Regions from separate parts of the Lactococcus lactis genome, predicted to be linked through region 2. Evidence: riboswitches for the same ligand, from Rfam matches in the RefSeq annotation. Region 2 holds a riboswitch; the other holds the start of a gene.
What was found. A riboswitch is a leader RNA that binds a small molecule or an ion and turns the genes downstream of it on or off. The one in region 2 is predicted to bind FMN.

Region 1: it holds a riboswitch for FMN, as region 2 does, so the genes downstream of both, ribD (bifunctional diaminohydroxyphosphoribosylaminopyrimidine deaminase/5-amino-6-(5-phosphoribosylamino)uracil reductase RibD) here and PYW37_RS06515 (ECF transporter S component) in region 2, are expected to answer to the same signal.

Annotation. Positions count from the first base shown of each region.
Region 1 is NZ_CP118969.1:1,541,589-1,558,186, forward strand. Features, by position in the region: gene PYW37_RS07705 (RluA family pseudouridine synthase) at 1-272, opposite strand, end outside; gene lspA (signal peptidase II) at 333-785, opposite strand; gene ribH (6,7-dimethyl-8-ribityllumazine synthase) at 888-1,352, opposite strand; gene PYW37_RS07720 (bifunctional 3,4-dihydroxy-2-butanone-4-phosphate synthase/GTP cyclohydrolase II) at 1,380-2,576, opposite strand; gene PYW37_RS07725 (riboflavin synthase) at 2,585-3,235, opposite strand; gene ribD (bifunctional diaminohydroxyphosphoribosylaminopyrimidine deaminase/5-amino-6-(5-phosphoribosylamino)uracil reductase RibD) at 3,235-4,323, opposite strand; FMN riboswitch at 4,506-4,622, opposite strand; gene PYW37_RS07735 (hypothetical protein) at 4,781-5,278, opposite strand; gene PYW37_RS07740 (hypothetical protein) at 5,297-5,974, opposite strand; gene PYW37_RS07745 (hypothetical protein) at 5,971-6,582, opposite strand; gene PYW37_RS07750 (hypothetical protein) at 6,639-7,283, opposite strand; gene PYW37_RS07755 (hypothetical protein) at 7,396-7,836, opposite strand; gene PYW37_RS07760 (hypothetical protein) at 7,952-8,545, opposite strand; gene PYW37_RS07765 (MucBP domain-containing protein) at 8,545-10,809, opposite strand; gene PYW37_RS07770 (KxYKxGKxW signal peptide domain-containing protein) at 11,314-11,844, opposite strand; gene PYW37_RS07775 (magnesium transporter CorA family protein) at 12,043-12,948, shown strand; gene parC (DNA topoisomerase IV subunit A) at 12,974-15,448, opposite strand; gene PYW37_RS07785 (GNAT family N-acetyltransferase) at 15,724-16,173, opposite strand; gene PYW37_RS07790 (3'-5' exonuclease) at 16,170-16,598, opposite strand, start outside.
Region 2 is NZ_CP118969.1:1,292,016-1,308,613, forward strand. Features, by position in the region: gene PYW37_RS06495 (hypothetical protein) at 1-97, opposite strand, end outside; gene PYW37_RS06500 (helix-turn-helix domain-containing protein) at 113-871, opposite strand; gene PYW37_RS06505 (ABC transporter ATP-binding protein) at 992-2,818, opposite strand; gene PYW37_RS06510 (ABC transporter ATP-binding protein) at 2,802-4,619, opposite strand; gene PYW37_RS06515 (ECF transporter S component) at 4,768-5,388, opposite strand; FMN riboswitch at 5,503-5,639, opposite strand; gene PYW37_RS06520 (pseudouridine synthase) at 5,737-6,456, opposite strand; gene scpB (SMC-Scp complex subunit ScpB) at 6,443-7,009, opposite strand; gene PYW37_RS06530 (segregation/condensation protein A) at 7,002-7,730, opposite strand; gene xerD (site-specific tyrosine recombinase XerD) at 7,760-8,476, opposite strand; gene cbpB (cyclic-di-AMP-binding protein CbpB) at 8,454-8,915, opposite strand; gene PYW37_RS06545 (metallophosphoesterase) at 8,946-9,449, opposite strand; gene PYW37_RS06550 (nucleoside-triphosphate diphosphatase) at 9,497-10,102, opposite strand; gene racE (glutamate racemase) at 10,103-10,918, opposite strand; gene PYW37_RS06560 (YneF family protein) at 11,073-11,312, opposite strand; gene PYW37_RS06565 (diaminopimelate decarboxylase) at 11,464-12,723, opposite strand; gene PYW37_RS06570 (glutamate synthase subunit beta) at 12,839-14,278, opposite strand; gene gltB (glutamate synthase large subunit) at 14,278-16,598, opposite strand, start outside.

The sequences.
Region 1 (16,598 bases), 250 kb from region 2:
TTATTTACTACTGCAACATCTGAATCTTCATAAATGATTTCTAGTGGCAAATCTTCAGCAACAATATCAAGAACTTCCGCTTCTGGAATTTCAAATTCAATCCTGTCCCCTACTTTTACTTTATACTTTGCTTTTTTTGCTTCACTGTTAACAAATACTTTATCATTTTTGATAAGTTCTGTCAGTAAGCTCCGTGAGTATTCTGTTTGATTGGCAAGCGCCTTGTCAAGACGTAAGCCTTTGTTTTCTTCGTTAATTTTTATGATAGGCAAGTGTGTTTTCCTTTTTATAAATGTTAAATAAAACTTTCTGTCAGTGATTTTTTAATCAATTTATTTTGTTTCTTTGTCTGTCAAAATTGCAATGAAAAGAAGAACAAAACCAACAGATAATAAGATATCCGCAATATTAAAAATTGGAAAATTAATAAATTCAGTTTGGAACATATCAACAACAAATCCTTGACGAATTCGGTCAATAAAATTTCCCAAAGCACCCGTAATAATTAAAGTTAATCCAATAAAATACCAGTTTTGTGCCATTTTTTTCCATAAAAACCAAAGGGCAACAACTAAGACGATCGGTGTTAAGATAAGGAAAAACCATTGTTGACCTGAAAATGAAGACCAAGCTGCTCCATCATTTTTGATATAAGTTAAACTAAGAACATTAGGCCAAATTTTTTCTGTATCTCCAAGCTGAATATTAGCAACAATCCAATTTTTAAAAATTTGGTCAGCAACAATTCCGACAACGATAATAACAAGTGACAGTAGTTTTTTCATGCTTTAATTATAGCATATTTCGCAATCTGATAGCTCGCTAGAACAGTTTTTATCCTATTTCAAAATAAAAAGCGCATTTAAATAAATGCACTTATAGATAAATTAGCCAATCTTTCTCATTAAATCAACCATTTCAATTGCTCCAACCGCTACTTCAAAACCTTTATTTCCAGCTTTTGTGCCTGCACGCTCAATGGCTTGTTCTCTATTTTCAGTTGTTAGTACACCAAACATGACCGGAATATTAGAGTTTAAGGAAACATGAGCAATCCCCTTAGAAACTTCATTACAAACAAAATCATAATGAGAAGTTGAGCCTCTGATGACAGTCCCTAAACATATAATTGCTTCATATTTATTGGAAGTCGCCATTTTTTGGGCAATAATGGGAATTTCAAATGCACCTGGAACCCATGCTATATCAATTTCTTCTTCCTGGACTCCATGTCTTTTGAGTGCATCTAATGCTCCTGACAAAAGTTTTGCATTGATAAATTCATTAAATCGAGCAACTACAATCCCATATTTTGCATTCTTTGTTCTTAAATTTCCTTCAATAATTGTCATATTTCTATCCTTACTTTCTATTTTACTTTAGTCAAACAAATGTCCCATTTTATTTTGTTTTACTTTTAAATAATCAAGGTCAAAGGGGTTATCTTTGATTTGGAGAGCTACTCTTTCTTCAACTACTAGACCATATTTTTGAAAATCATTAATCTTTTGCGGATTATTAGTCATTAATTTCAATGATTTCACCCCAATTATTTTTAAAATTTGTGCTCCAATAGAATATTCTCGCTCATCTTCTTCAAACCCCAAAGCTAAATTAGCTTCAACCGTATCAAGTCCTTCATCTTGAAGTGAGTAGGCACGAAGTTTATTAATCAAACCAATTCCACGTCCTTCTTGTCGAAGATATAAAAGCACGCCACGCCCCTCATCATTTATTTTTTTTAATGCTTCTTCTAATTGTCCACCGCAGTCACATTTCAAAGAACCAAAAGCATCACCAGTTAAGCATTCTGAGTGAACGCGGCAAAGAATAGCTTGACCGTCACCAATATCTCCTTTAACTAAAGCAACATGGTGCTCACCATTTATTTTATTGACAAATCCTAAAATATCAAACATACCATATTTCGTCGGTAGTTTAGCTCTAGTCACCTGTTCTACTTGTAGTTCATTTTGCTTAAGATACTCTTGAATAGCTTTAATTGTGATATATTTCAAGCCCCACTCTTGCGCTTTTTCCTTCAGTTTCTCCTTATGCATCATTGTTCCATCTTCGTCCATTATTTCAACGCAGACACCTACTTCTTTTAAACCAGCCAGACGCAACAAGTCAACCGTAGCCTCAGTATGACCATTTCGCTCAAAAAGACCATTTTTCTTGGCAATAAGTGGAAATACATGACCTGGTCTACGAAAATCACTTGGTAAACTCTCGGCATCAACAAGTTTTTTTATGGTTAAGGCCCGTTCAAAAGCCGAAATTCCTGTGCTAGTTTCAATATGATCAACCGAAACTGTAAAAGCTGTTCCATGATTATCTGTATTTTTCTCTACCATTGCTTCTAATTGTAAATTCTTAGCATAAGTTTCACTGAGTGGTGCGCATATCAATCCTTTGGCCTCACTTGCCATAAAATTAATTATTTCTGGACTGATAAATTCGGCCGCACAGATAAGGTCGCCCTCATTTTCTCTATTTTCATCGTCACTAACGATAATCATTTCCCCTGCTTTAAGTGCAGCAAGTGCTTCTTCTACTTTATTATATTGGAACATTTTATCTCCTATAAAAATCCGTTGTTAAATAGCTTTTCTTTAGTTACTGAAGATTCTTTCATCGAAGAACTACTATCGCCCCATAATTTTTCTATATATTTCCCCAAAATATCATTTTCTAAATTAACAGTATCACCCACTTTTTTATCTGCCATTATCGTTTCTTTGAGCGTATGTGGAATAATGGAAACACTAAAAGATTTCGACTTAACCTGAGCAACTGTAAGACTAATCCCATCAATCGTAATCGAGCCTTTTTCGACGGTGTATCTCATTAAATTTAAGCTCGTTTTGATTTCAAACCAGATGGCATTTTCTTCTTTTTTTACTTCTAAAATCTGGCCAACTCCATCAATATGCCCTGACACAATATGCCCACCAAATCGGCCATTTAATGGCATCGCTCGTTCTAAGTTAACTTTGGCACCCACATTTAAGGTCCCAAGATTTGAGCGATTTAGACTTTCAGGCATAATATCAGCCGTAAATTCTTTTTGATTAAATTCAGAAACGGTCAGGCATAAACCATTTGTTGAAATAGAATCTCCAAGTTTCATATCCTCTAAAATCAAGGAAGCACGGATACTAATTTTGAAGGATTTTTCTCTTTTTTGCAGGCGACTCACTTCCCCTAATTCTTCAATTATTCCTGTAAACATTAAAGAAGCTCACTTTCTAATAAAATATCTTCTCCTAGATAGGTTATTTGAGCCCCTTCTAGGAGATAGGCTTGATTGGGTTGCTCGATTCCATGTCCTTCAACTGGACTTGGTGCTTCTTTTCCACCAAATATTTTAAGGGCAATATAAGTTTGAACTTTTTGGACTATCCCTGCTTTTAATGCCGAAGCATTTAATGTTCCTCCACCTTCCAAGATGATACTGTCAATCCCCTTTTCTCCTAACTTTTTGGTCAATTCTTTCAAATTCAATCTTCCTTCTAGGCAAGAAACTAAGATAATTTCACAACCCGCTTTAAGAAAGGGAGCTTGTTTTTCGGGGTCAGACTCAGCTGTAGCAATAATCGTTGGAATTTCAGTAGCTGTGGAAACAATCTTGGAAGCCAAAGGACTTCTTAAATGAGTATCACAAATGATTCTTATCGGATTTTTTCCATTTTCCAACCTGACAGAGAGTTGTGGATCATCTAAAATAAGCGTTTCAACACCAATCATAATTGCCATAAAACGTGAACGGTCTTGATGTACTTTCTGTCTTGCAATTTCACCTGTAATCCATTTTGATTGACCTGCTGATGTCACAATTTTTCCGTCTAAAGTCATTGCATACTTCATCATGACATAGGGAAGCCCTTGACTAACATAATAAAAGAAAATTTTATTTAATTCTTCACATTCTTTTTCTAAAACATTGAGAGAAACTTCAATTCCAGCTTCTCTCATTACTTTAATTCCTTTTCCTGAAACCAAGGGATTGGGGTCTAAATGCCCGATAACAACACGCTTAATTCCATTTTTTATAATCGCTTCAAAACAAGGGGGTTGTTTTCCCTGATGCGCACAAGGCTCTAAGGTCACATAAAGCGTGGCTCCTTCGGGAGATTCGTTACAATCCTTAAAAGCATTGATTTCCGCGTGAGCTTTCCCATATTTTTCATGATAACCTTGACCAATAATTCTCCCTTCTTTGACAATAAGGGCTCCTACTTGAGGGTTAGGGTTGACATTACCACCTCCTTTTTTTGCAAGTACAATTGCTAAATCCATGTAGTATTCGTCTTTTTTCATCTATTCATCCTTTCTAATAAAAAATAAGACCCTAAAATAAAATTTCAGGGTCTTTTGATAAATTTTCTATTTTTTTTTGAGCAAAAAAGCAGCTCAAAAAACCAAAAATGGAGTGAATTGTATCAATTCACTCCAGAGTTTTAGGCTAAATAGACATAATACTGACTAGAGTATTATGGTTTTATTATCTTCTTTCATCCAGACTATACTGTCGGCCTCGGAGTTTCACCGAATCATGCTGCAAGCAGCTCGCGGGCTATACCGCCGGTAGGGAATTACACCCTGCCCTGAAGATTTATTCAATTGTAGCTAAAGTATAGCATTTAAATTTAAAGATTGTCAAGAAATAAAAACGTATTCTTTAAGTTAACAAATTAAAATCAAACATTAAAAGTTCACAGACAGATAGTACAAGCGAACATCACCCTACTTTATTAAAGTCCACTATAGTTAAATATTATTTAATTTTATAATCAAAGCCCCCAAGAATTTTTCCTGTCTTGTCCTTTAAAACAAATCTCATTTTAAAATTCATCTCTTTAACCCATTGATGTTCTGATTTTGTAAGTTTTATTCCTTCTGCACTCTCCATTCCCTCTATTATCCATTTTTTTATCATAGGCATATCATTTTTGATATAAGAAACATAATCATTTTCGACTATCAAAGTTACAACAATGGTATCTGTGCAACTTTCACTTGCTTTAATATCTATATAAAATGGATTTGAACCTTGAGAAGTTACAAGTTGCTTTTTCCCATTATTTATCGTGTGAGTTACCTCGTCTAGTAACTCTTGTTTTTCTACCTGATGATAAATTTTCGCTACTTTGGAAACACTAAAAAGGGTAATCACAAGAGATAAAAATATCATCCCCACAATCAAAGGAATTAACCATGGCAAAATTCTTTTCTTTTTCGGAGTAGTATCTGTTTTCTGTGTATTTTTGTTCATCATTTTCATCCTTTGTTCTCATGAATTAAATCTCTTATAATTCAGCCAGTTATAAAGCATTTGAAGATTTATCAACGGAACTTGGCTTTTTTGAATAATTGAACCATATAATTTTTGTTGAAGTTTGGATATCGTTGCTAAATTATTTTTATACTCCGTGACACTAAATCCTTTTTCGGTGTTATTTTCAATAATGAATATTTTTTCAAATCTCCCTTGATTACTATAATAGACCTTATATTCTTTTATTAATTTATTTTTTGTGATATTGAAATTTAAAACGTATCCAATTTTCTTTCTAGTATACATATTTATACCTGAGATAAATTTATCCTGATTCAAAGGAGATATCCCCTCTAAATCCTCAAAAGTTTTTCCTATCAGAATACTATTGTTCACAAAATCATATTCAATCACACCTGTCCTATCACTTACAGTGTTCACTACATCTCTCCAATTATCATAACGACTTTTTTCATTAAGATTAGGAATATAAATACTATTCAGATTATCTATTACGGCGCACATAACAGGGGCTGTCCCTGATTTATGAGGAATATTCTGCGCATAATAAATTGAATAGACCCTAAAATTATGGTGCCCGTATCCAATAATGATTAATACAGAAACAATAAATATTAGGATAGGCAAAAATACTTTTCTAAACTTACCTCTTCTTTTTTTCACCATACTCATGAATTAAACCTCTTATAATTTAACCGATTATAGAGCCACTGAAGATTGATTATTGGCTTTTTTCTCTTTTGAACGATATCACCATAAAGTTTATTTTTCCAATAGGATAAAATCTCTTTATCCTTATTTGTAGGAATCGTTCGACTCTTATCTCCTATATCAATCGATAACAATCTACCCGAACGATTAAATTCATAGGCCCTGTAAATATTATCGTTTTTATCAGAAATGACTAAATTATATGTATTCTCAAAAAAATACCAACTGAAACTCACAAAATCTTGATTTGCCCTGTGATATTCTATATCAAATTGAGAAAAATTGTATGTGAAATACCTATTATATGACTGAACCCAATGTTGATTATCTTTGAATCTGTCTATTTCTGTGCTCCAATCCGCATGTGGAAGATAGACGCTTGATAAATTAAAGATAACTGCACACATAACAGGGTCTGTTCCTGACTTATGAGGAATATTTTGTGCATAATATATTGAATAAACCCTTAAATTTCGGTATCCATATCCACTAATTAATAATACAAAAACAATAAAAATGATGATAGACAAAAATACTTTTAAAAACCTCCCTTTTCTTTTTTTCACCATAGATTTTTAAACCAATTACCAACTGATTTAGCAACTTTTTTTACTGTATTCATGAATTAAACCAACCAGTTATAAAGAAATTGAAGCTTTATCGACGGAACTTTCCTTTTTTTAACGATAATTGAATAAGCATCCCTTTTCCAATTTTCTATATTTTTTAAACTCAAATCTGTTGTTTTTTTCCTTAAATTATAAAATCCTTTGTTATCTAAGTTTGATATGTACATCAATCTCCCAGAAAAGTCAAAAGATAGACATTGACTTTCAGAGTGTTCAAAGTTATAAAAACTTGTTCCAGCCTTTCCAGTAGAGTAAATTATTTGGTACTTTACCTTAGGTCCAATAGGATTATACTGAGGGAATCCGACAGAAAGTTGAGCAGTTTTGGATAACTCAACATTTATTACAGTTTGTATAAAATCATATGTAATATCGCCCTTTTTATTACTTACAAAATTTACTACATCTCTCCACCTCTCCACATGGCTTTTTTTATTTAGTTCCGGAATATAAATATTATCCAAGTTATCTATTACCGCACACATAACAGGGTCAGTACCAGTTCTATGTGGGACATGTTGAGCATAATAAATAGAGTAAGCGTGGAGATTCTTCTCTATTGAAAGAAAGGTCCATAATAATAAAATAAGTAAAACAAGTGGGAAAACCAAAAATAATACAATCTTTTTACGTCTTACCATAGACTCTTAAACCAATTACCAACTGATTTAGCAACTTTTTTTACTGTATTCATGAATTAAACCTCCAATAATTGAATAAATTATATATCCACTGCAAATTTATTTTTGGTGGTTACCGATGAGAAACAATAAAACCGTACATTTCATTCAATTTTTCTTTAACAATGATGATATATTGTAGCGTAGGTTTTATTGTCTTAGGTGTCGTTTCTTCAGAATAAGTCACAGAAATAAATTCACCCTTTGAATTAAAATTGTATGTATATGGAGTTACAAAGTCAATTAAATCGAGACCACCTGCCTCAGGTTTTAAACTAAAAGATAATTCTCCTTTCTTGAAAACCGAAATATCATTAATTTTTAATCCTTCAAAGCGATAATCAATATCCCCCTCGCTAGTTTTCACTCGCACTCCTCCAAATGGAACATTGTAGTTAGCATTCGGAATGTATATGGCATCCAGATTATTAAATACCGCAACCATCACACGGTTCGTCCCTACCTTATGAGGCAAATGCTGGGCATAATAAACAGAATATTTTCCAAGATTCACCCATCCTTGGAATAGCACAACCAAGGATAAATTCACGGTGAAACAAACGCTAAACGTAATAATTAGAACTTTACGCTTCTTTTTTATTTTTACCATAGGCTCTTGAACCATTTTCCTATTTGAATTTGCCTTCATTCACAAAATTATAGATAAATTGAAGGTTTATTTTTGGAACTTTTCTATGAGAAATAATTGGGCCATACATTTCATTTTGCAACTTATTAACCGTATTTAAAGCTGAAACCCGATGACTACTTAGAACATTGGTATTGCTATCAATAAATTCAGCAACGAGAGTTCCTGCTCGGTTAAAACCATAATAAGTATTTTCTGTAAAATCATAAATACAATATGGAAATTGGGAATCACTTTGCAAAGATAACAAGACATCGCCATCCTTTGTAGATTTTACAGTTATCATAGTAGGACTGAACATTCCTCCTGCTTGATAATGAATGGTTTTGTCCTCGGTTTCTAGCATTTTATTTCCATCATTATCCAAAGAATTGTACGGAATATAAACATCTCCTAAATGCTTAAATACAGCAGTCATTACGGAGTTTGTTCCTGTTTCATGAGGAAGATTTTGGGCATAGTATATGGAATATTTCCCTAGGTTTCCTCCAACAAATGATAATGTACCAATGAAAAGTGCTAGACATGAAAATGAGACGGTTAAAATCAGTATGACTTTTTTTCTTTTCATCATCAGTGGAACCAACTTCCTATGGTTTTGGTCACTTTGGAAACCGTTTTTCCTATATTGGAAGCAATATTTACAACCGTATGTACTCCTGAATTGATCCATCCACCAACCGTGTGAATCAATGACTTACCTGCATTTACCACGGTATTAACAACGGGTGCAACATAGCGATTATAGACGTTTGAAACTGCATTGGTCACATAATTGACAGTAGGAGCAACATAATTATTATAGACATTTCCCACCCATGAGCTTACAGTTCGATAGGCCGTTTGAACTCCGTGCCAAGCATTGCTTGCTTGTTGACTGACCCACGAAGCGAGCTGTGCAGCTTTTTGAGCCGCTTGCTTAGCAACTTGTATTGCAGTATTGAGTGCTTTTTGAGCCGTTTTTACACCTTGGTTGATAAAAGTTTTTACGCTTTGTCCTACTGCGATTGCCTTTGCCTTGAAACTATTGAAAACTTGTGCAACTGTCTTTGTCGCATTTTGATAATGAGAAATCGCTTGATTTTTTAATGCTGAGGCTGCATTTTTCACTGCGGTTATCGCATGAGAACTTGCATTTTTAATAATAACAGTAGCCGTGGATTTCATAAGCCCTTGGGCTGCTTTGATATTTATCTTAACCAACTGCCCTACTAGCTGTCCTGTCATTTTGCCATTGTTAATGATTCCCCCGCCTTTGCCAGTAAATCCATCTTTCAAACCTTTGGCTAGACCTGCCAGCCCGTACACAGAAGCCATTGAACTCAGACTCAAGAATACCAGAGCTGCACTTCCTAAAAGTATTCCAGAATTTCCTTTCGTACCTGACATTGATTGAAGGTAAATCGTTTCACGAGTTTCCATGTTAAGGTTAGCCATGCTATAATACTTAGCCATCGCAGCGGCTTGTGAAAGACTCGCAAAACCTGGATAGTGAGTTAAAATATAAGCATCCATATCTGCATTGACATCTGCGCTTCCTGATTTCGTGGTAAAGTTACCCATATTAGTAAGAACATCACCAATCAAACTATTACTCATCAGCTTGGTATTCTTTGCTTCAAAAAATGAAATTCCACCAAACACTCCAGCATATGGATTTCCTACCCATCCAACGGGGAGCCCTGCTAATCCATCTCCTAGTATGCCTGTTAATCCATTCTGATTATAAGAGGCAATGGAGGTGCCTAAGTGTGATAAATCTACTGTCGAAACTTTTTCGACTATTTCCTTGAACTGATAATTAGTTCCAGAACTATAATTTAGTCCATTGGGTAGTGCATTCAATGGTTTTTGAAGTAAACTCCCAAAATCTGACCCTCCATAGTGTACTCCAGCCAAATAATCCGCAAAACCGTCATTAGGATTTTTTTCAAGGCTGGTAGAGGCCACATATAAATCAGAGTATAATTCTTTTGCCTGATCTACTGTGATGCCCAAATTCTTTGCCATGTAATAGTAATCTACGCCTGATACGACATTAGGAACGGTCTTATTATTGGCTACACTATTATAGTTTGGATAGATAATATCCGTTTTTCCGCCAGCCATAATCAGAGGAAGAGTGACAGAACTTGCCTTACCATTATTAACTGGCGTGTAAGTAATACTTGCCTCAGGGTTTCCTATGTTCTGGTAACCAATTGTGAAACTAGGCGTATAAGCTGTCCCTTGATAATAAATATTATTATTGTGGTTCCCATAATAAGTGGGCAAATTATGATTATAGATGAGGTTGATGACAGGGTTGTTCTTACTAGCATCATTCTCGGTTAAATTCACAAAGCCAAAACCCTTAATCGTTGGGATAGGAAGATTGTAATCTTGTCCTGTAAATCCAAGATAATGGTCAGTCTCTTGGATTTTATGTCCAAACTCATCGTAATAATTTACTGTGAAATTTTGGCGAATTTGAGTGTTCATGTGAGCTTGTAGCGCTGGGCCAAACAAGTCATAACGAACACCTTGTGCAAAGAAATAGCTGTCATCGGCCCGTTCGGGTGCTGGTGCATAGTAATTGTAATAGAACTCTGAAACAAATCCAGCACCCAAATAACCACCATAAGGAAGACTAGCCACACCATCTAACCCTGGATAATTCGGCGAAGCGTCGTAGATAGTATCTCCATCTTGTTTGAGATTGGTCGTTTGAGGTAAAATGGTCACGAAATTCGCTAGGTTTGTTTGGACGCCTTGTGCATTGTCAATATCTGTCGTGATAAATGAAGCAACAACCGGAACTTCTGTCGTCGTATCATGTTTGACAATCTGGTAAATCAAACTAAGCGCATTTGCCCCATTGTATAGACAAACAATAGAATTTCCGCCTGACTCCGCGATATTTTGTTCGCCAGTAAAAGTAAGTCCTTGCGGAATTCCTTCTGCTCCTTCATTGGCTTACCAACTGTCTTTATCACTTGATGCTACTGTATAAATCATATCAAGGTCAAGACCAGAGAGCGATTTTCCGACATAGGTAATACGCCCACTATCTCCGTCATTCATGGTATAGGTGGTAGCGGGAATGATTGGACCATCTTGTACTCCAAAATTTTCTTGATTGAGTTGTCCAGTAGCTGTGCCTTTTATGGCAATGACTTGGGTTTGTTCTGACCAATGTAGCCCACTAGGATCAAGAAGATTATCATCGGTAATGTCTTTTCCCTGAAGCGTGATATTAACACCATCAAAAACAGCAGAACCTGTGGCATTGTTATCTACTGCTCCTGTAACTTGAATATTTGTAATTTCTGGACTTTTTGATTGTGAGGGATTTGTTGGTTTTCACTGACTTTCTGATGATAAGCTCGTCGTTGGATCACTAGTTTGAGCTTGTGTCGCTGTGGTTTGAGTAGTGACATCTGCTGTTGTAGTAGTTTCATTTGCAATCGTTGACGCAGGTTCATTTATCGAACTTTCTCTACTTGCTTTTGTTAATGATATAGCGATTGAGTTTTGGTTCGATTGAGTAGGCGAATTTGTATCAACGGTTGAACTTTCAGTAGTTAAAATATTTGTGGAACTTGAAACTTGAGCTGTATTTTCCATATTTGATACTACTGCTGGTTCTTCAGTTGTCGAGTCAGAAGCGGCAAGAGAAGAATTCACAGTTGGACTTACAGGACTGCTTTGAGTCGTCACATCACTACTTTGTGTCATTGTTTCTGTATTAGAAGGGACTTCGTCTGCTTGAGCAGTCAATCCTATACTTCCAATAACAAAAATTAAAAGTATTCCGCTACTAAAAAGCCAGATTTTACCTGACTTCCACGTACGGAAATGATGTTTTTGTTTTCCAATGCTAAAATCTCCCACTTTTAATTATGTTACTATTCTGACTATTCAAACAGTATATCACAAGAAAAACAAATTGTAAAATCAAGAAATGTTTTTGTAATCAAATAAAATCACGCGCAGATTATAGAAGTTATTAATCAAATTTTGTTTTTATTTATTTGCTCAAAAATTACAATTTTGCTAAAATGGCTCTATTAGAACATAGGATATCTTATCATGCAAGAAATAAAAATAAACCCTCAACTCACTTGGCTTTCTTTTAATGTCGAAGACCTTAGAAATACTTCTGAACTTGCTACTTATGGTATTGACTTAGAAACGCTTCAATATGCCGAAGATAAAAATGAACGTCCTCACACGGAGTTCATCCCTGATAGTCAAGACTTTGTACTGATTTTCAATAGTCTGGATTTACTCAATTCAGAAGTTCATTATAAGACGGTTCCCATTACTTTTGTAGCACAAAAAAATCGATTAATTACTCTTTATCATCCAGAAAATGAATATTTAATTAATCAAATTAAAAAATATTGTTTTCAAAATGAACCAGAAACAGTTTATCATCTTCTTTTCATCAGTTTATTTTTGATTTCAGAGGCTTTCTTTCCTTACTTAGAACAAATTGATAAATCAAAAGAAGAAATTAATCAAAAGTTGCGTGAAAAAACAACAAAGAAAAATTTGTTGGCCCTTTCTGATATTGAAACGGGAATGCTGTATATTGTATCTAGTGCCAACCAAAATACTCTACTACTTGAACAACTTAAAACAAAAAGTATTTACAGACAGTTCAATGAAACTGAAAAAGAGCAGCTTGAAGATGCAATTATCGAAGCACAACAGCTTGCCAGTATGACACACCTTAATGCTCAAATTCTTGAACAATTAGCAGGAACTTATAATAATGTCCTTAATAATAATTTGAATGATAATATGACAACTTTGACAATTGTTTCTGTACTTTTGGCAGGATTAGCAGTCATCACTGGTTTTTTTGGAATGAATGTACCACTTCCACTTACTAACCAAAAAGATGCTTGGGTTTGGATTATTGGTGCTTGTATTATTCTTTGGCTACTTTACGCGGCACTCTTTCGTTATATTATTGGTCGAAGACAATAAAAAAATCAGCCAAAGCTGATTTTTTTTATTTTATTTTTACGCTTGCAATTTTTTCAAGATCATCAGCAATTGGATGTCCATTGCTTGTTCGATCTGATAATGATAAATCGCACAAATTGATATCGTATTTCTTGCCAGTCTCACTGATAACTTCTAATACTTGTTCATCAGTTTCTTTTGTCGCTGGTGCTTTAGCTTGACTGAACAAATCTAATTCTTCGGTCAATGCTGATAAATCAGCAGTTGAATTGATTAAGCCGGCTGCAAAGACGGTATGATTATTTGTCTTCAATGTTCGTAGTACTTGAAGGCCACGGTTAGCACGTGAGGTGGCCGGAATATCATCCGTCTTAACACGTTTGATAAATGCCCGTTGAGTCAAAAGGTACCAACTATTTGAGTTAACAAAGAAGGCGGACTTAATTTTATCGCCATTTTTGAGATTCATGGCCTTGACTCCTGCAGCTCTAGCACCCAAAACTGGAACGTCATCAAGATTAAAGCGAAGGGCATAACCATTTTCAGAAATAAGCATGAGGTCTGCAAATTGAACTGGAGTGATTAGAACAATTTCATCATCTTCTCCTTTAAGTTTAGCATATGGAGTAGATTTTGAACGATAGGTCCGCCAAGGGGAGAAACTTTCACGTTCAATTTGTTTTATTTGTCCATTTCTTGTGACAACCAGTAGATTTTCACCAGCAAATTCGTCCACAATCTGAACAAAAATTACTTTCTCATCAGCTGAGAAATTAGAGAGACTTTGAGATAGATGCTCACCAATATCTTTCCAACGGATATCAGAAAGTTCATGGATTGGGCGATAAATGACATTGCCAAGATTTGTGAAAAGTAAGAGATGTTGAGTTGTTTTAGCATTGGCATAATAAAGGAGCTCGTCATCATCACGTTTACCAATTTCTTCAAGTGCTGAGGAAGCAAATGAACGTGGTGAAGTACGTTTGATGTAACCTGAACGAGTTACTGAAACTACAGTATCCTCTGCCACAATCAATTCGCTCGCTTCAATTTCAATGGTTTGAACTTCATCTTGTAATTCGCTACGGCGTGGTTTGGCAAATTTTTTCTTAACTTCACGAAGTTCGCGTTTCATTAAATTAAACAAGGTACGTTCATCGTTAATAATCGCTTTAAGTTCGAGAATTTTTTGCTCTAATTCAGCTTGTTCATTTTGTAGAGTGACAATATCGGTGTTGGTCAAACGATAAAGTTGTAAAGTAACAATGGCTTCGGCTTGCTCTTCGGTAAATCCAAATGAAACTTTGATATTTTCTTTGGCATCTGCTTTATTTTCTGAAGCACGAATCGTTGCGACCACTTCATCTAAAATAGAAACCATGCGAATCAACCCTTCAACAATATGAAGTCTTTTTTCTGCTTTATTTAAATCAAATTGTGAACGTTTAACGATAACATCTTCACGGTGTTTGACATAAGAACGGAGCATTTGTAAGACACCGGTTTGAACAGGAGTCATATTATCAATTGCGACCATGTTGAAGTTATAATTCACTTGTAAATCAGTATTTTTAAACAAGTAATTCAAAACAAGCTGGCTATCAGCTTCTTTCTTTAATTCAATTGCAATCCGAAGCCCTTCACGGTCTGACTCATCTCTGACTTCTGCAATTCCGGGCACTTTAGCATTGACACGAACATCATCAATTTTCTTGACTAAGTTTGCTTTATTGAGCTCAAAAGGAATTTCAGTAACAATAAGTTGCTCACGACCGCCTTTCATTGGTTCAATATCGACTTTTGAACGAACAACGATGCGGCCTTTTCCTTTTTCGTAAGCTTTTCTGATTTCGCCTTTTCCTTGAATAATCCCACCAGTAGGAAAATCTGGTCCTGGTAAGAATTCCATGATTTTTTCTACATCAGCTTTAGGATGGTCAATCATATGAATGGTTGCATCAATGACTTCCCCCAAATTGTGAGGTGGAATATCTGTCGCATAACCAGCTGAAATCCCGGTTGATCCATTGACTAAAAGATTTGGGAAAGCTGCTGGTAAAACCGTTGGTTCTTTCTCAGTATCATCAAAGTTCCAAGCTTGACTTACTGTATCTTTCTCAATATCTGCTAAAAGATAGCCTGAAATTTCTGAAAGACGGGCTTCAGTATAACGCATAGCGGCTGGTGGGTCACCATCCATTGAACCATTATTACCATGCATTTCGATTAAAGGTTCGCCCATCTTCCAGTCTTGACTCATCCGAATCATTGCTTCATAAATTGAGCTATCTCCATGTGGGTGGAAATTACCCATGACATTTCCGACTGATTTCGCTGATTTACGATAAGACTTATCAAATGTGTTTCCGTCTTTATTCATTGAATAAAGAATACGGCGTTGTACCGGTTTTAAACCATCACGGATATCGGGAAGGGCCCGCTCCTGAATGATATATTTTGAATATCGACCAAATCGGTCACCCATTATATCTTCTAATGGTAAGGTTTGAATGTTTGACATATTTTAACTTTCTTTTTAGAAAATTTGTTTACTTTTTTAATTAATTATTTGCTAATTTATAAATAAATCTTTGATTTTTTACTGACAGTTCTCTGCTTTTGGCATTCTACAATATAAAATCACTTTTTCTATTCTACCACAAAATCAAAACGAAAAAAACTTACAAATTATTTATTGGTCAAAATTGATAAGATTGTTTATCTCTTTAAAATCTACTGACAGCTTAATTTGAAGTGAAAAAATTACTGACAAAGCTGTCAGTAAATTATTTCATCTTAGAATTTCAAAATCATATTGACATGTTTAATATCATCTTCGTAAAAGGGTTCAGAATTTTCAACAAAACCAAATGAAGCATAAAAATCACGCAAATAATATTGTGCTTCAATTGTTACTGCTTCTTCCCCATCTTCTTTAAGGACTTCTAAGGCTTTTTCAATGAGTCCTCTTCCCAAATTTTGTCCACGAAATTCAGGATTGACAAGGACACGCCCAATTGAAGCCTCTGCAAATGAAATCCCTTTGGGAAGTAGGCGACAAAGGGCCATCAGTTGACCATTTTCATTTTCTAACCAGAGGTGTTTGGCTACTTGGTCTTTGCCATCAAGCTCTTGATAAGGACAGTTTTGCTCCACAACAAAGACAGCAGTACGCAGGCTTAAAAGTTGATACATTTCATCTAATGTAAGTTGATTAAAACTTTTTTCTTTCCAAATTGCTGTCATTTTTCTTCCTCCATAATCGTCACGAAATTGGCTTTTTGCATTTCTTTTAGAAAATCAGAATGAATTTTCACTTTCTCTGAATTATGTAAACGAATATTTAAACTCGAACCTACGGAGTACTCTCGTTCAATCGAAATTCCAAGAACTTCAAATCGTTCCCATTTTCGCTCAAGATTTTGCTGATAATAGACTAAAGCTTTGGTGATTGGTAAATTTAACTTTCTGCGAAGGCTGTCAGTAATTTCATCAGAGCTGTCACCAAATAAATCTAACTGACCGAGTTCGTCAGTAACTTCTGATTCTACTGACAGCTCAACTTCTTCAATTTTCTGTAAATATTGATAAAGTTTTGCCGTGATTAAGCAGTCGTTGAGCGCGTCATGCGAACGTAAATCATTCATTTCTAGTAGGTCTTTAAAATTTTC
Region 2 (16,598 bases):
CTATCAATTTCTGTGAAAGCCATAAAACTAATTCATAAGCAATTGCAAAAATTGATCCAATTCCCAGTATTGGTAAAATTTCTCTTATCCAATTCATTTTTAAGCCCTCATTTTAATCTATAATCTGTGATTCTTCAATTTCTTCAAAATTATCAACTACTGGTCCAATAATTCGGAAATTATCTTCCTGTCCTAGATAAAAATCCTTGTATTGTGGATCTGGATTGAGTGAATGAATTCTAAATTGTCCATCTTCTTCTTCAAATACTTGTTTGATATACAAACGTTCTTCGCCCAAATCTCCTTCAGCAATGGCGTAAATATCCCCACTCCGACCAAAACCAGTGTGTAAGAATGTTGCAATAGAAAAATTAGGGAATTCAGGTTCCATCGATTCCCCTTTTACTCTGGCTGCACCATCATATCGACCAAGAGTTTCAGATGTGTAAGCTTTGTAGTGGCCACCTGTATTGCTTTGAGATTGACCAAAACCTGCCGATAATTCTTCATCTTCAACAATGGCATAATCTAAAGAAGAACGTCTGTAGGTTTTCAAATTAATAAGCTCTGTTTTATTTTGTTCAATGAGAAAATCCGTAAAATTAATAACTGATTCTTGTTGTTCTCCTGTCAGTGAACGATAATTATCGATTAATTGTTTTTCTGCATTATTATCAGTTTCTTTGATTAATTCTTGAATAGGTAAATCATAGATATCTGCTAGTTTTTCTAGTATTTCTAACGTTGGGTTGGTTGATTTTTGTTCCCAAAGTACATAAGCATTTTGCTTCATTCCTAGCTTTTCTGCTAATTGACTCTGTGTCAATTTTGCATTTTTTCTTAATTTTTTTAAGTTCTGACCAAAATTCATAAACTCTCCCTTCCCGATTCTTTATTAATCTTTCTTATATTATATCGCTTATTTTATTTTTTGTCAATATTTTTTATCAGAAAAACTGATAAACGAAAAACCGCTGCTATCAGTGGTTTTTCATAGTTCTTTTTGTAAAGTTTGAATTCGATACATATCTGCATAATAACCATTAAGCTCTAAAAGTTGGTCATGATTTCCTCGCTCAATAATTTCTCCCTTGTTCAAGACTAAAATTTGGTCAGCATCTTTAATCGTTGATAAACGGTGAGCAATTGCCATTGTCGTTCGATTTTGTCGCATATTTGTCAGACCTTCTTGAATAAGCGCTTCAGTTTCAGTATCAATATTGGCTGTTGCTTCATCTAATAAGAGAATTTTCGGATTACGCACAATCGTTCGAGCAAAGTTAATTAATTGACGTTCACCGGCCGAGAAGGCAGCTCCACCTTCAATTACTTTGGTTTCGTAACCATTTTCCAAATCCTTGATGAATTTGTCAGCTTGAACAAATCGAGCCGCTTTTTTGGCTGCTTGGTCAGTAATCTGTGGATTCATCATTTTGATATTGTCAGTAACTGACGCAACAAACATAAAGGAATCTTGCAATACTAAACCAATTTTTTTCCGAAGTTCTTCTTTTGAATAACTTCTAATGTCCTGATCATCAATCAAAACTTGACCTTCTGTGAATTCATAGAAGCGCATGAAAACATTAATAATACTCGATTTTCCTGAACCTGTATGACCTACAAAAGCAAGCGTTTCTCCAGGATTCACAATGAATGAGATATTTTTCAAAACTTGATGTTCTCCGTCATATGAAAAACTGACATTGCGAAATTCAATTTTTCCTTCTTGAATGATTGGAAAATTGTTGACAGATTTTCTGTCATTAAATTTTTCATCAACATTTTTACTGACAGAAGTTGAAATTCCTTGTTGTGGCGCAAATTCTTTTTCTTCCATGATTGTCTTGATACGACTAGAGGCTACCAATCCATTTGAAAAGTTTGATAAAGAATCCATCAATCCTGAAATAGGATTAAAGTAAATTTGTACATTACTGATGAAAGCATAAATTAAACCAGCCTCAACCACTGCATGTAGACTTCGATTAGAATACATCAACAAGACAACAACAATTGAGATGGCCATCAAAAAATTAACCAAAGGGCTCAACAAAATTCCATTAATCTGAATCACTCGTTTTCGATAACCATAATATTCATCATTTGTTTTTTCAAATTCATTTCCTAGTCTGCTCTCTTGACGAAATTGTTGAATAATTCTCATCCCAGAAATGTATTCATTTAATTTCGTATTCAATTCTGAACGCTTAGCAAGCATGGCTTGATAAACTTTTGTACTCACTTTTTGATAAATCAATACTGCCAAAATCAATAGGGGAAGAATCAACAACATCACAAGCGCAATTTGGTGGTCAATAATAAACAAAGCAATGAAGGCAATGATAATAGAAAGCAAACTTGTTAATGCATTAAACAAAGTCTGCCAGAAATCAAATAAATCGGTGTCATTTGTGATTCTGGTGATTAACCAACCCGTCGGTTTTTTGTCAAAATATCGCATGCCTAGCTGATGAATTTTTCGATAAACTTTCTTACGAATGTATTGATTAACAAAAATCGAACCATTTTGCAGATAATTCCATTTGAAAAAGAAAGCAATTGAATTGATTATTGCTAAAATCAAATAAAGACCTGCAAAATAGAAAATAATCTGGTCAGTCGCTTTCATAGGTGTCAAATAAGAATCCATAAAAACGGACAAAACAAAAGGCATAAGTGAAGCCAGACCAGTTGTAATTACACTAAAAACAAAAGCCCAAACGAAATACTTTTTGAAAGGTAATAAGAATTTGAAAATAAATTTAAAAACTTGCCAACTTTCTCTGACAGACATTTTGTCAGTAGATTTCTCCATTTTCTTCTCCTTCCCGATTTACTGACGAACCTGTCAGTAAATTCTCATCTTCATCATTCGCTGTCAAATGACTTTCAATCTGTTGCATTTGCCACATTTGAGCATACCAACCTCCAGATTTAATCAAATCTTCATGCAAACCACGCTCAATCACTTTTCCTTCATCTAGTACGAGAATTTCATTAGCTTCCATTACTGATGACAATCTGTGACTGACAACTAACGTTGAACTTTCATGACGTAAGGCCTTCAAATTTGACAAAATTAACTGTTCAGTCTTGGCATCAACAGCTGACAGCGCATCATCTAAAATCAATAATTTAGGCTGAATAAGTAGCGCCCTCGCAATAGATAACCTTTGCTTTTGTCCACCAGAAAGTGAAACGCCACGCTCGCCAACCAAAGTATCATAACCTTCAGGAAAAGCAATAATATCATCATGAATTCCAGCTGTTTTAGCTGCAATTTCAACTTCTTCTTGACTCGCTGACATCTTAGCAAAGCGAATATTATCTCTGACAGACATCGAAAATAGAAAATGTTCTTGCGGAACATAACCAATCGCTGGCAAATATTCATCTAATTGATAATCCATAATATCATGGTCAGCAAAAGTAATATGTCCTTTGTAATGGTCAAACTCTCTCATTAAAAGTTTAATAATCGTTGATTTTCCTGCACCTGTTCGTCCGACCAAACCTAAAACATGACCTTCTTTTAAATTAAATTGAACTTTCTCCAAATTGCGCCCTTCATTCTCATTTGGATAAGTAAAACTTTCAATATCAAAAAGGAGTTGACCTTCTTTTGGCATTTTCAAAGTACCTTCAGAAATTTTTGATTCCGCTTTTTGAGCTAATAATTTTTCTACTCGACTGTATGAAGCTCTTCCACGTTCAATAACATTAAAAAGAACACCAATAGCAAACATCGGCCAGACCAAATTTCCGATATAAGTCATAAAAGCAACTAACTGACCAATCGTTAAAACATGGTGAACAACATAGTAGCCCCCTAAAAGAATGGTTAACGTATAAGATAAACCAACAATTAAAGTGATTAAAGGATCGTACATTGAGTCAATCCAATTGACCCTGATAAAGGCTTTATCAATATTATCTAACTTAACTTGGAAATCAGCCATATCTTGTTCTTCTTCACCAAAAGATTTGATTGCTTTCATTCCTGTAATCGATTCTTGGACCTTATCATTCATTTCAGAGAAGGTTTCTTGGGCATGTTCAAAACTTACATGAATTTTATCCCCTAAAACTTTAGATACTAGCGCGAGTAAAGGCAAAGGAAGGACAGCAATAATCGTCAAACGCCAGTCGATAAATAAGAGCATAGCAATGATTGTCATCCCGCCCGTCATTAAAGAATCTGCCCAAGTCAAAACACCAAGTCCAGCAACACTCTGTATCGCTTGTAGGTCATTTGTCGCATGAGCCATCAAATCGCCAGTCCGATTTCTCTGATAAAAAAGGGTATCCATTCTTAAAAAATGCCTAAAAAGCCGACTACGGATTATTTTTTCCAGTTTAAAGGCTTCACCCCAAATATTTGTAGACCAAAGAAAACGAAAGCCATATTCAACGAGTGCAGTGATCAATAAAATACCAGAAAAACTCAAAATTAAGGGTAAAGTCAGGTTACGCTTAACAATATGGTCAATAATTTTTCCGATAATTAAAGGCGGAATCAAGTGAGTTAACGAAACAATAAAAAGGGCTAATAGACCAACGCCATAACCTTTTCTCTCTGCCTTAAAAAACCACCATAAATCTTTAAAAATTTTCATACAGTCTATTCCATTTTATTTTATAATATTCTAAATATTAGTATACCATAAAGAAAGCGTTTAAAACAGACTATATGAATTGAGATTCCCACTTATTTACTATTTAAATAAAAAAAGAAACTTCAAATCAATGAAATTTCTTTTTTTATTAAGCATTATAAAATTTAACGACTTTGTTTTTCTTGAACACTGCAACAATCAATCCAAATACCAGAGCAAAGATGATGTACTGCAAAGCATTAAAAGGTAAAACTACTGTTAAAAGATAAGTTGGATTCAAAGTAACTGATAGAGAACCCATATTAAAAAGATGAGTTGCTCCAACAAAAATCTTATCAACATCGAAGCCAGCAGCTAAACGATAGAGAGGGAGTGCGTAGAAAACATTCAATACCATCATCACAAGAACTGATGCGATGGCTGCTAAAACCACACCAACTGTATAGTTTTTGATTGAGAATTTTTTCTTTGTAAAGAACCAAACAATTGCCATGAAGATTCCCAAAGCAATGAAGTTCATCGGCACACCAATCCAAGTTGATGGCCCTTGATTAAATAGGAGATACCATAAGATAGAGCGAATAAAGAGGATTATAAATCCATCACCCAATCCCAAAGTAAAGACTCCAATAAGTACTGGAATGATTGAGAGTTCAACTTTCATAAAATCAATTCCAGGCAATAGCGGAAACTGCAAAATCGGCAATAATAAGATTGTTGATAATGCAGCAAGCATGGCAATTAACACCATCCGACGTGTTTTAGACATAAAAAAACCTCCAAATATGAGAAAATAATTCTTCAAATTTCGAGGAAGTTGATAGACATTTTTGGTTTGGCTAAAAACAGTAATCCAACCGAAGTTGATTACACTACAAAAATTGTTCATCTTCTTCCATCCAGACTTTACTGTCGCTAGCATATTCTCACTGCTTCAATCGCCGTAGCGAATCGCGGAGTCATAAGGTCAAAGCCCTATTTACCGCCGGTCCCGAATTACACGGTGCCCTGAAGATGTTTTTATTATAGCACAAAAATAGTTTGCTTATCAAGAATAAGATTTGCTTAAGAAATAAAAAAACAACTCTTTACCAGAATTGTCTTTTATAATAATCACTTAATTTCCTTGGGCTGCATTAATCAATTGAGAAACTTCTTTTTTACTCAAACGACGAAATTGTCCTGTTGGAAGTCCATCCAATGTAAGAGTTCCATATTGAATACGACTCAATTTTTGTACTGGAAGTCCTGCAGCCGCAAACATTTTTTTAACTTGATGATTTTGTCCTTCATGGATAGTTAAACTAACAATCGAATGATTTTTTGTTTTCTCTTGTTTGATAATCTCATAACGGGCGGGACTAACTTTTTTACCTTCAATAGTCATACCTAAAGTTAAAGGACGCAAGTTTTCTTTGTTCGCTTGGCCTTCTACCTTAGCAACATAGACCTTATCAACGCCATGACGTGGGTGAGTCATCATATTCGTAAACTCACCGTCGTTTGTAAGCAAAAGCAAACCGCTTGTGTCCCAGTCCAAACGTCCCACAGGGTAAATCCGTTCTTTAACTTGAGGCATTAAATCCATTACCGTTTGACGTCCTTTGTCATCGCTAACTGAAGAAATATAGCCTCTTGGTTTATTTAGAAGATAATAAACGGGTTCTTCGTTATAAACTGCTACTCCATTAACTTCAACGATATCTCCAGTTGAAACTTGATAACCCAAGTTTGTCATTGGAACATTATTTACCGTTACTTTTCCCGCTAAAATTAGTTCTTCTGCTTTACGTCTGCTTGCCACACCTGCATGGGCCAAATATTTATTGATTCTCATTTTCTTCACTTTCGTTAAATAAGGTTTGTTCTTCTGCGATAAATCTTGACTCATCTATTTCAGGTAATTCATCTAAATGATTAATCCCAATATAGTCTAAGAAAAATTCAGTTGTTGCATAAAGACTTGGACGTCCTGGTGCTTCAACTTGCCCGACCTTTTCAACCAAATCAAAAGCACGAAGTGTTGAGAGAACACCTGAGGAATTCACTCCGCGGAGCTGATCGATTTCGAGTCGAGTTAAAGGTTGCTTATAAGCAATAATTGATAAAACTTCAAGAGCTGATTTTGACAAGGATTGATTAAGAGGAGTTTTGGCATAGTTTTTAAGAATTTCTGCAAACTCTTCTTTTGTAGCCATACGATATTTACCTGCAGTTTCAATAATCGTCAAAGCAGATTCTTCATCAGAATGATATTTTTCTTTTAAGTAATCAATTTGTTGCTGACAAGCTTGTTTAGACATTTCTGTCAATGCTGACAATTCTGCCAAAGTTAAACCAGCTTCGCCAGATACAAAAAGTAAGAGTTCACAACTTGCTGTCTTATTCACTAGTTTCTTTTCTTTCTAAAATAATTTCTCCAAAAAGCTCTCCTTGAGAAAAAGAAATCTGTTGATTTTTGATTAATTCTAAAAGAGCCATAAAAGTGGTGACGAGTTCATCTTTATTAGTAGAGTTAGAAAACAAATCTGAAAATTTACATATTTTTTGTTCTGTAAATCTAGTACTTAACTCTGAAATCTTATCAGCGATTGTAAATTTCTCAGCTGCTATTTTTGTGTTCTCGTCTTGAAAATGTTGTCTTTGCAACTCAAGAATCTTAGTAAAAGCTAGAAATAAATCTAAAGCAGATTTATCCTGCAAAAGTACAGTTTCATCAGTGATAATTTCTGTCTTAGCTTTTGAATAAAAATGACTACGTTCCTGATGAAGTTCATCTAAATCTTGTGACAACATTTTATATTTCCGATATTCATCAATTTGAGCCAATAAATCATACTCAAGTTGTTCTGTATCTTCAATAAAAGTTTCGGTAACTGTTGGTAAAAGTCTTCTTGATTTAATTAACATCAGTTGACTTGCCATTAACATGTACTCTCCAGCTACTTCCAATTCAAGTTCTTTCATGGTTTGAATATAGATAAGATATTGCTCAATAACTGGTACCAATGGAACTTCAAAAATATCCATTTCATACTGACTTACCAAATGCAATAAAAGGTCGAGAGGACCCTCGAAGTTTTTAATTTTTATATTGATTTCTTTAATCATAGTTTACATAATAAAAATAATGTAAATTCCTATCTATAATATTTTTCAAGCGTTGTAATAGTTGTTAAACCAAGTAGAGTTGCCAGTTCATAAATTGACTTCCCTGCTTTAACTTGATGCAAGATATACTGTTCTCTAATTTCTTTGGAAGAATAGTTCGTAAATTTTTTCAATTCAGTATAAAGAAATTGACGAGATTTTGCGAATAATTCATCAGCATTATTAATGGCTTTAACTCTTATGGCAAATTTTTCTCTAATTGGTAAAACTCGTTTTATTCCTGCTTTTTCAATCGTGAGATATTTAAAGTTCCAATTAAAATTTTCCCATTTCAATTTTTGTATCTCAGCAAAATTTAAACCAAATTCTAAAATTAATAAGGCTAAAAATTGTCCTGGACAGGTCAAAGGACCATAGAACTCAGGAAATTCCTTAATCATTGGATGATAACTTTGAGCAGTCTGTGATTTTTTTTGAACGACTTGTTTAATTTTAAAGTACTGGTCAACTTTTTGTCTTTGATACAGGAAAAGCAAATATTGATTTGCACTCGAAATCTTCCTTCGCTGTGCTGCTGGCGAAAGATTACTAATTTGAATTTTGTAAAGTTCTAAGTTTTCTGTTGTGAGTGACTTATCTTCAAAGAAAGCCTGCAAAGAAACTAAATCATAATGGTAATTTGAACGAGTATTCTCTGAAAAATTTCTGCTTGCTAAATACTCGTCAATCTCGTTTGGTAATTTCATAATATTTTGTAAAGTCGTGAGCAAAGGCACTAAAGGCCTTTAATATTTCTTGCCTAACAACAATCCCCATAAATTCCTGTCTTTTGACTACTGGGAGAAATGGCTCCTTAATTAATTTGTGCATCATTTCTTCCAAGGTTACTGATGGTCCAACTGTTTGAACATCTTTATTAACTATTTCCGAAATTGATGTATTATGTAATTTTTCAAAAAAGAAATTCTGCTCCATTTCAAATTCAACGATTTCTGTTAAACCCAAAACACCAACGTATTCTTTTTTTTCATTTAAAACTGGAACTCGTGAATACTTATACTGACTAAGCATCAGTTTGGCATGAGCAATATTATGCTCAGCATAAAGTACAGCAACATTTGAGGCAGGAATCATAAAGGTTTCACTTTGATTCAAGATAAAATCCTCAATCTTTTTATCAATCATGCAAATTACTCCTTAAAGAGCTTTGTAGACTTAGAGTCTGAACTGTAGTTCCGGGATAGGTTCATGTTGCAGATTTCGATATGAAACTTTGAACTCTTCTCCTTCAATCTCAATTATAGCATACATTTTGATATCATACTTCCCTCTAGGTTGTGCAACTGAACCTGGATTTACATAAAGTATATTATTAATTTTTTGTGCTACTGGTTGATGGATATGTCCAAAAAGCGCGATATCTGCGTTCTTTTCCTCAGCAAAATAAGAATAACGGTCTAATCCTAAACCAACATAAAAAAGATGACCATGTGTAATTAATACCTTTTTTCCTTCAACTTCTTGAGTAAGAAAATCATGATATCCACTATCATAATCACAGTTCCCAGCAACAACAGTTATTCCTTGCCAAATTTCATCAGAACTAGGAAGTTCAGAATCTCCGCAATGAAAGATAGCAGTTGCTTCATTCAAATATTTAGATTTTATGGATTGAACCACATCGCGGTCATAATGTGAATCAGACATTACTACAAACATAAGCGTCCCTCTTTTACATAATTATTTTTATGTTAATTTATTTAAACTTATTTGTCAAGCCACTCAGGAAGTTCAGCCATTAATTTTCTCAAGGCTTGTCCACGATGAGAGACTTGATTTTTTTCTTTTTCTGATAATTCTGCGGCTGTTCTAAAGGCATCAACCATGAAAATAGGATCATAGCCAAAACCATTTTCTCCTTTAGGAGCGAGAGCAATATAGCCATCCCAATCTGCTTCTACAACTAAACTCTCACGGCCTGGTTTTGCCGCCACAAGCGTAGTATGAAAATGTGCGCTTCTACGTTCTGGGGTAATTGCCGTTGGAGCCAGTTCGTGCAAAAGTTTTGCGATATTTTTCTCATCAGTAGGATCTGGAGCCGAGAAACGATGCGACCAAATGCCAGGCAAACCACCAAGGACATCAACACAAAGTCCTGAATCATCGCCAATAACTACTTGCCCAGTAATTTCAGCGATTTGTTCTGCTTTTAAACGAGCATTTTCTTCAAAAGTAGTTCCAGTTTCTTCAATTTCAGGAAGTTCTGGATAATCTGTTAAATCTTTGATTTCATAACCGAAATCAGCAAATAATTTTTTAAATTCTTTTGTTTTTCCTGAATTTCTTGTTGCGATAATAAGTGTTTTTTCCATTTATTTTTCCTTATTGAAATTCTCTATTTCAGTATGTTCAATCTGAAGTTGTCCGATGTTTAACCATTTTTCTGCAATTTCTCGAAATGAATTAACGCCCGCAGTAGTATAGAAACGATGCTCTAATGGTTGACGTTCTTGTCCATTTATTGAAAAATAGTTGAGCAGAACAGAGATATCTCGTACAGCTTCTGCTCCAGAATCAATCAAACGCACCTCTTTTCCCATTGTTTCTTGGATTAAGGAACGTAAGAGAGGATAGTGAGTACATCCGAGAATTAAGGTATCTACTTTTCCAATTAGTGGAACAAGACTTTCTGATACAACTTTTCTAGCAATTTCAGATTCCATTTCATTTGATTCCACGATTGAAACAAATTTTGGACATGCTAGGCTATATACTTCTACTGCTGATGATTTACGAACAATTGTTTTATGATATTCATCTGAACGAATCGAAGCTTGAGTGGCAATTACACCAATTTTGTTTGTTTTTGTTTTTTGAATCGCTGAGCTTGCTCCGGGTAGGATGACACCAATCACCGGTATATCTAGTTTTTCTTTTACAATTTCTAAGGCCATCGCTGTTGCTGTATTACAGGCCATTACAATCATTTTCACATCTTTTGATAGTAAAAAATTAACCATGTCCCAAGTGAACGCTATGATCTGTTCACGACTACGCGGACCATAAGGAGCTCTTCTTGTATCTCCTATGTAGACAATTTCTTCATTTGGGAGTTGTCTAAGGAGTTCGCGAGCAACAGTCAGTCCACCAACACCAGAATCTAAGAGGCCGATTGGTCGATTGTCCATTTTTCTTCTCCTTTTTAAATATCTAATTCAAATTCTTTCTTATCCAAAATCTGTATTTTTTAATATAATGGATACTTTATTTATGATGATAAAAGCAAACGCTGAGAGAGTTTAGAACTTGTGTTCTACTGCTTCGCTCAGCGTATATAATAGCTTATTTTTTGTTTGTGTCTGATTGCTTTGCAGCAGCACGAATTTGGCGAAGAACTTGTTGGACTTGAACTTCACTTGGTTTACGTCCCATAGATCCCATCATAAGACGAACAGCATCTTCATTAAGGGGTGGGTTATCCATAAGTAATTTTTTTGTTTGGCGTTGTGAGAACCATGTTCCCAAGAAAAAACCTGCCAAAAGGCATACAACCATAAGCAAAATAGCTAAGATTAAATTCATTTTGAATCTCCTAATTTTGGCGAAAAGCTTTCGCCATTGATGACATCTTATTATATCAAATTTTAGTCCTTTTGTCAGCACTTTATATTACTGACAGAAAAGATAAATGAGGCAAAAGTTACTGACAGAGCTGTCAGTAACTTTTTATTTCTCAAATTGTAAAATCAAAACCATCTAATGTTGCAAAATAATCAGCTGGCTTCTCTGCTCGACGAATTAAACGAGTCTTTCCATCTTCTTGAAGCAAAATTTCGGAACTTCTTAATTTAGCATTATATTGATAACCCATTGAGAATCCATGCGCACCAGTATCATGAATCACTAATAAATCTCCTATTTCTATTTTAGGAAAGGCTCTTTCTTTTGCAAATTTATCATTATTCTCACATAAAGAACCTGTAATATCATAAATTTCAGTCGCTTCATCATTTTCTTTTCCAGCAACTGTGATGTGGTGGTAAGCACCATAAAAGGCTGGACGCATCAAGTTAACTGCTGATGCATCAACGCCAACATATTTTCGATAAGTTTCTTTAAGATGCAAAACTTTTGTAATCAAATGACCGTGTGGAGCAAGCATAAAACGTCCCAATTCGGTATAAATTTTTAGATTTTCTATTCCGTTAGCGCTCAAAACTTCATCATAAGCTTCATGAACACCTTGTCCGATTTTTGCAATATCATTTGCCTCCTCATCAGGACGATAGTTCACACCAATTCCGCCTGATAAGTTAATGAAATCAAGGGTAATTCCAGTTTCTTCTCTAATTTCTAAAGCAAGCTTAAAGAGCTTGCTGGCAAGTTCTGGGTAATAATCATTTGTCACTGTATTTGAAGCCAAAAAACTATGCATTCCAAATTTTTTCACGCCTAATTTTTGCAAATCTTTAATTCCTTGGATGAGTTGGGCTTTTGTCATTCCGAATTTAGATTCTTCTGGATTATCCATAATTTTTGTTCCCATAGCAAAAACTCCACCGGGATTGTATCTCAAACTCATTGTTTCCGGAAAAATAAAATCTGTCAGATTTTTCAAAAATTCAATATCTTCATAGGCATCAAGATTGATTGTCGCACCCAATTGATTAGCAAATTGAAATTCTTCAGCTGGAGTATCGTTTGATGAAAACATCATCTCAGAGCCGTCAAACCCACATTTTTCGGAAAGTAACAATTCGACATAAGAGGCGCAATCAACTCCACACCCCTCTTCATGAAGAATTTTTAAAATAGCTGGTGTGGGTGTCGCTTTCACAGCAAAAAATTCTTTAAATCCTTTATTCCAAGCAAAGGCTTTGTGAAGGTCACGCGCTTTTTGACGAATTCCTTTTTCATCATAAAGATGAAATGGTGTTGGAAATTCCTTTGTGATTTGTTCTAATTGTTCTTTTGTTACAAATGGTGTCTTCATCTCTCACCTCATTTTTAGATTATTTATAAGTATAGCATATCATCAAAAGCTTGGACACAAAAAAGTTCCTGCCATTTTTACTGACAGAAACTTTTTTTACTGACAGAATGATAAATTATGCTGTAGCGACTTTTATTAATTGTTCATCAACAATTTCGGCTGTTTTTCTTCCTTCACGGATTGCCCAAATAACCAAAGAAGGACCTCGTCTGGCATCGCCTGCAACTAGAACTTTGTCATTATTTGTTCGATAGTCATCATAAATTTCTTGAACACCAAATTTATCCAGTAATCCTGTGTCAGTCCCAACAAATCCCATAGCAAGTAAGACTAAATCCGCTTCAATTACTTGTTCTGTCCCTTCTACTGCCTTGAAGCCAGGCCCAACTTTGGCTACTTTTAAACCCGTAAGTTGACCTTCAGCACTTGTTTGAAAAGCTGTTGCAGTCATTTGATAGGTTGTCAAATCAGTATTTCCCACAAATTCTGCTTCTTTTTGCCCATAACCTGCTCTCAAGGTCATTGGCCACTCAGGCCAAGGGTTGTTATCTAAACGATCAGTGGGTAAACTTGGTGTGATTTCTAATTGAGAAACCGATGCTGCTCCTAAACGAACTGCCGTTCCGATACAATCGTTCCCTGTATCTCCACCACCAATGACTACTACTTTTTTTCCTTTTAATGATTGACTAATATTATCTTCGCCCTCTTCAAGGACAGTTTTAGTCGTTTCTGTCAGAAAATCAATGGCAAATCGAATTCCAATTGCTTCACGACCTGAAATATTTAAATCACGTGGAATTCCTGCGCCAATCGCCAAAATAATTCTATCAAAATTTACTGACAGGTCTTCGTAACTGATTGTCTTTCCAATCTCAGTATTGGTGACAAAAGTCACACCAAGTTCTGTCATTAAATCAATCCGTTTTTGAACGACTTTTTTATCCAATTTCATATTTGGAATGCCGTACATCAATAAGCCGCCCAAACGATCTGATTTTTCAAAAACAGTAACGCTATGTCCCAATTGATTAAGACGCCAAGCAGCTGACAGACCGGCAGGCCCAGACCCAATAATCGCTATTTTATAACCTGTCGGCTCCGCAGCTTTGCCAATTTCAGCCACCCAACCTTCATCATTTCCTAAATCACCCAAGAAACGTTCATTATCTTTAATGGTTACTCCTGCACCGTTTAAGGCCTCGGCACAAGATTTTTCACAAGGAGCAGGACAGACTCTGCCAGTAAATTCTGGAAAAGGATTGGTTAAAATCAAACGTTCATAGGCTTTTCTTTGTAGTCCTCGATAAATCAAATCATTCCACTCTGGAATATGATTATCATTTGGACAACCTGAGACAGCCCGTTTGCCCCCATAAAATATCCCTTGATGGCAAAAAGGAACATCACAATGCATACAACGTGCCGCTTGTTTTTGCCGTTCTTCAGTAGATAATGGAACTTGCAGTTCAGCAAAATCCTTTATCCGCTCCGCTAATTCACGGTAAGGATTATCATTTCTTGGATAATTTAAAAATCCATTTGGATCAGCCATTAGCTCACCTCCGTTACTTTTTTAAAGGTTGTCATTGTAAGTGCTTCGCCTGACAAACCTGTTTTAGCCAAATCTTCTTCAACATTTTTAATATGATGATATTCTCTTGGATAAACTTTGACAAATTTTTCGCGTTCTGTTTGCCAATGTTCTAAAATGAATTTTGCTTTTTCTGAATCAGTATAATTCAAATGTTTCTTCAATAATTCTTCTAAAACTTCATCACCTGAAGTTTCATCTAAAGCATAAAGATCTACCATTTCCCGATTCACTTTATTTTCAAAATTGCCAGCGACATCATAAACATAAGCGATACCACCAGACATCCCAGCCGCAAAATTACGACCTGTTGTACCAAGAACAACAGCGATACCACCAGTCATGTATTCACAACCATGGTCACCCGTTCCTTCCACAACAAAATATGCTCCTGAATTTCGGACACCACAGCGCTCACCTGCACGACCTCGGAAATAAGCTTCGCCACCGATAGCCCCAAAGAGCGAAACATTCCCAACAATAGAAGTATTTTCAATATCATAAGCGGCATCTAGAGGTGGTTTTACAATCAAACGCCCACCTGACAATGATTTTCCAATATAATCATTGGCTTCGCCAATCAGAGTAACCTCCATACCAGCGGTTGCGTAAGAGCCAAAGGACTGGCCAGCAACCCCTTCATATTCATAGCAAACAGAAGCATCTTTTAGACCAAAATTACCATAACGTTCAGCAATCCAACCTGCCATCCGCGCGGTCGTTGTTCGATTAATATTTTTAATCGTACCATGAACCGTTGCCTGAGAACCAGTATTAAGTGTAGCCTCCGTAAATTGGTCTAACTCTTTCCAAGCACGAGGATTAGCAAAAGGATCACTATGTCTTGTTGCAATCGGTAAGGCATAACCAAGCATACGGCTAAAGTCCAAACCTCGCATTTTAGCTGGTAAATCTTCTTTAGCTTGCAAGAGCTCGGCATGACCTACCAATTCATTGATTGTTCTAAAACCAAGTTCGGCTAAAAGTTCTCGAACTTCCTCAGCCATAAATTCCATTAAACGTACAATGTGCTCTGGTTTTCCAGCAAAATTTGCTCTTAATCTAGGATTTTGTGTGGCAATACCTACGGGACAAGTATTTAAATGACAATTTCTTGTCATGATACATCCAATCGCAACCAAAGCTAAACTACCAAATGAATATTCTTCAGCACCTAGCATTGCAGCAATCGCAATATCTCGACCTGTGACTACTTTACCATCAGTTTCCAAAATCATTCGATCACGTAAATTGTTCAAACTAAGCGTTTGATGTGCTTCTGCCAGTCCCATTTCCCAAGGGAGACCTGCATCTCTTGTTGAGTTTCTAGGACTTGCTCCAGTTCCACCATCATAACCAGAAATAACAACTTTATCAGCTCCGGCCTTAACACATCCTGTAGCAATTGTTCCAACACCAGTCGATGAAACCAACTTAACGTTGATTTTTGCATAAGGATTAATTTTTTTCAAGTCAAAAATAAGTTGCGACAAATCTTCAATGGAATAAATATCATGATGAGGCGGTGGTGAAATTAAACTTACCCCTGGAGTTGAGTTTCGAACTTCTGCCACCCAAGGAAAAGCTTTTTTACCTGGCAATTGCCCACCTTCACCTGGCTTAGCACCTTGCGAAATTTTAATTTGAATCTCTTCGGCAGACATTAAATAAGCAGCTGACACACCAAATCGTCCAGAGGCGACTTGTTTAATTTTAGAATTATTGATTGTGCCATAACGTTTTGCATTTTCACCACCTTCACCCGAATTGGATTTTGCACCAATAGAGTTCATGGCTTGAGCAATACATTCGTGAGCCTCTTGTGACAATGATCCAAATGACATGGCCCCAATTTTGAAACGTTTAACAATTTCACGAGCTGGTTCTACTTCGCTCATCTGAATGGACTTCCGATCAGATTTGATTTTCCAAGTGTGACGTAAGCTTGTCGGCGTTTTTAGAGCAATATCATTTAGATACTGACTATATTTTTTATATTTTTCAAAATCATTTTGACGGACAGCATTTTGAATTTGGTAAATCATTTGTGGGTCATAGATATGATGTTCTCCTTCATCCGCCCGGTATTGGAAAGAACCGCCTGTTTCCAATAAATCCTGTGCCCGATGTCCATAAGCTTTCTCATATCGCAAACGATATTCGTCCTCAATTTGGGCAAGAGAAAGTCCACCAATTCTTGTACTCGTACCTGTGAAGTACTTGTCAACGACTTCTTTAGATAAACCAATTGCTTCAAAAAGTTGAGCCCCTTTATAACCGA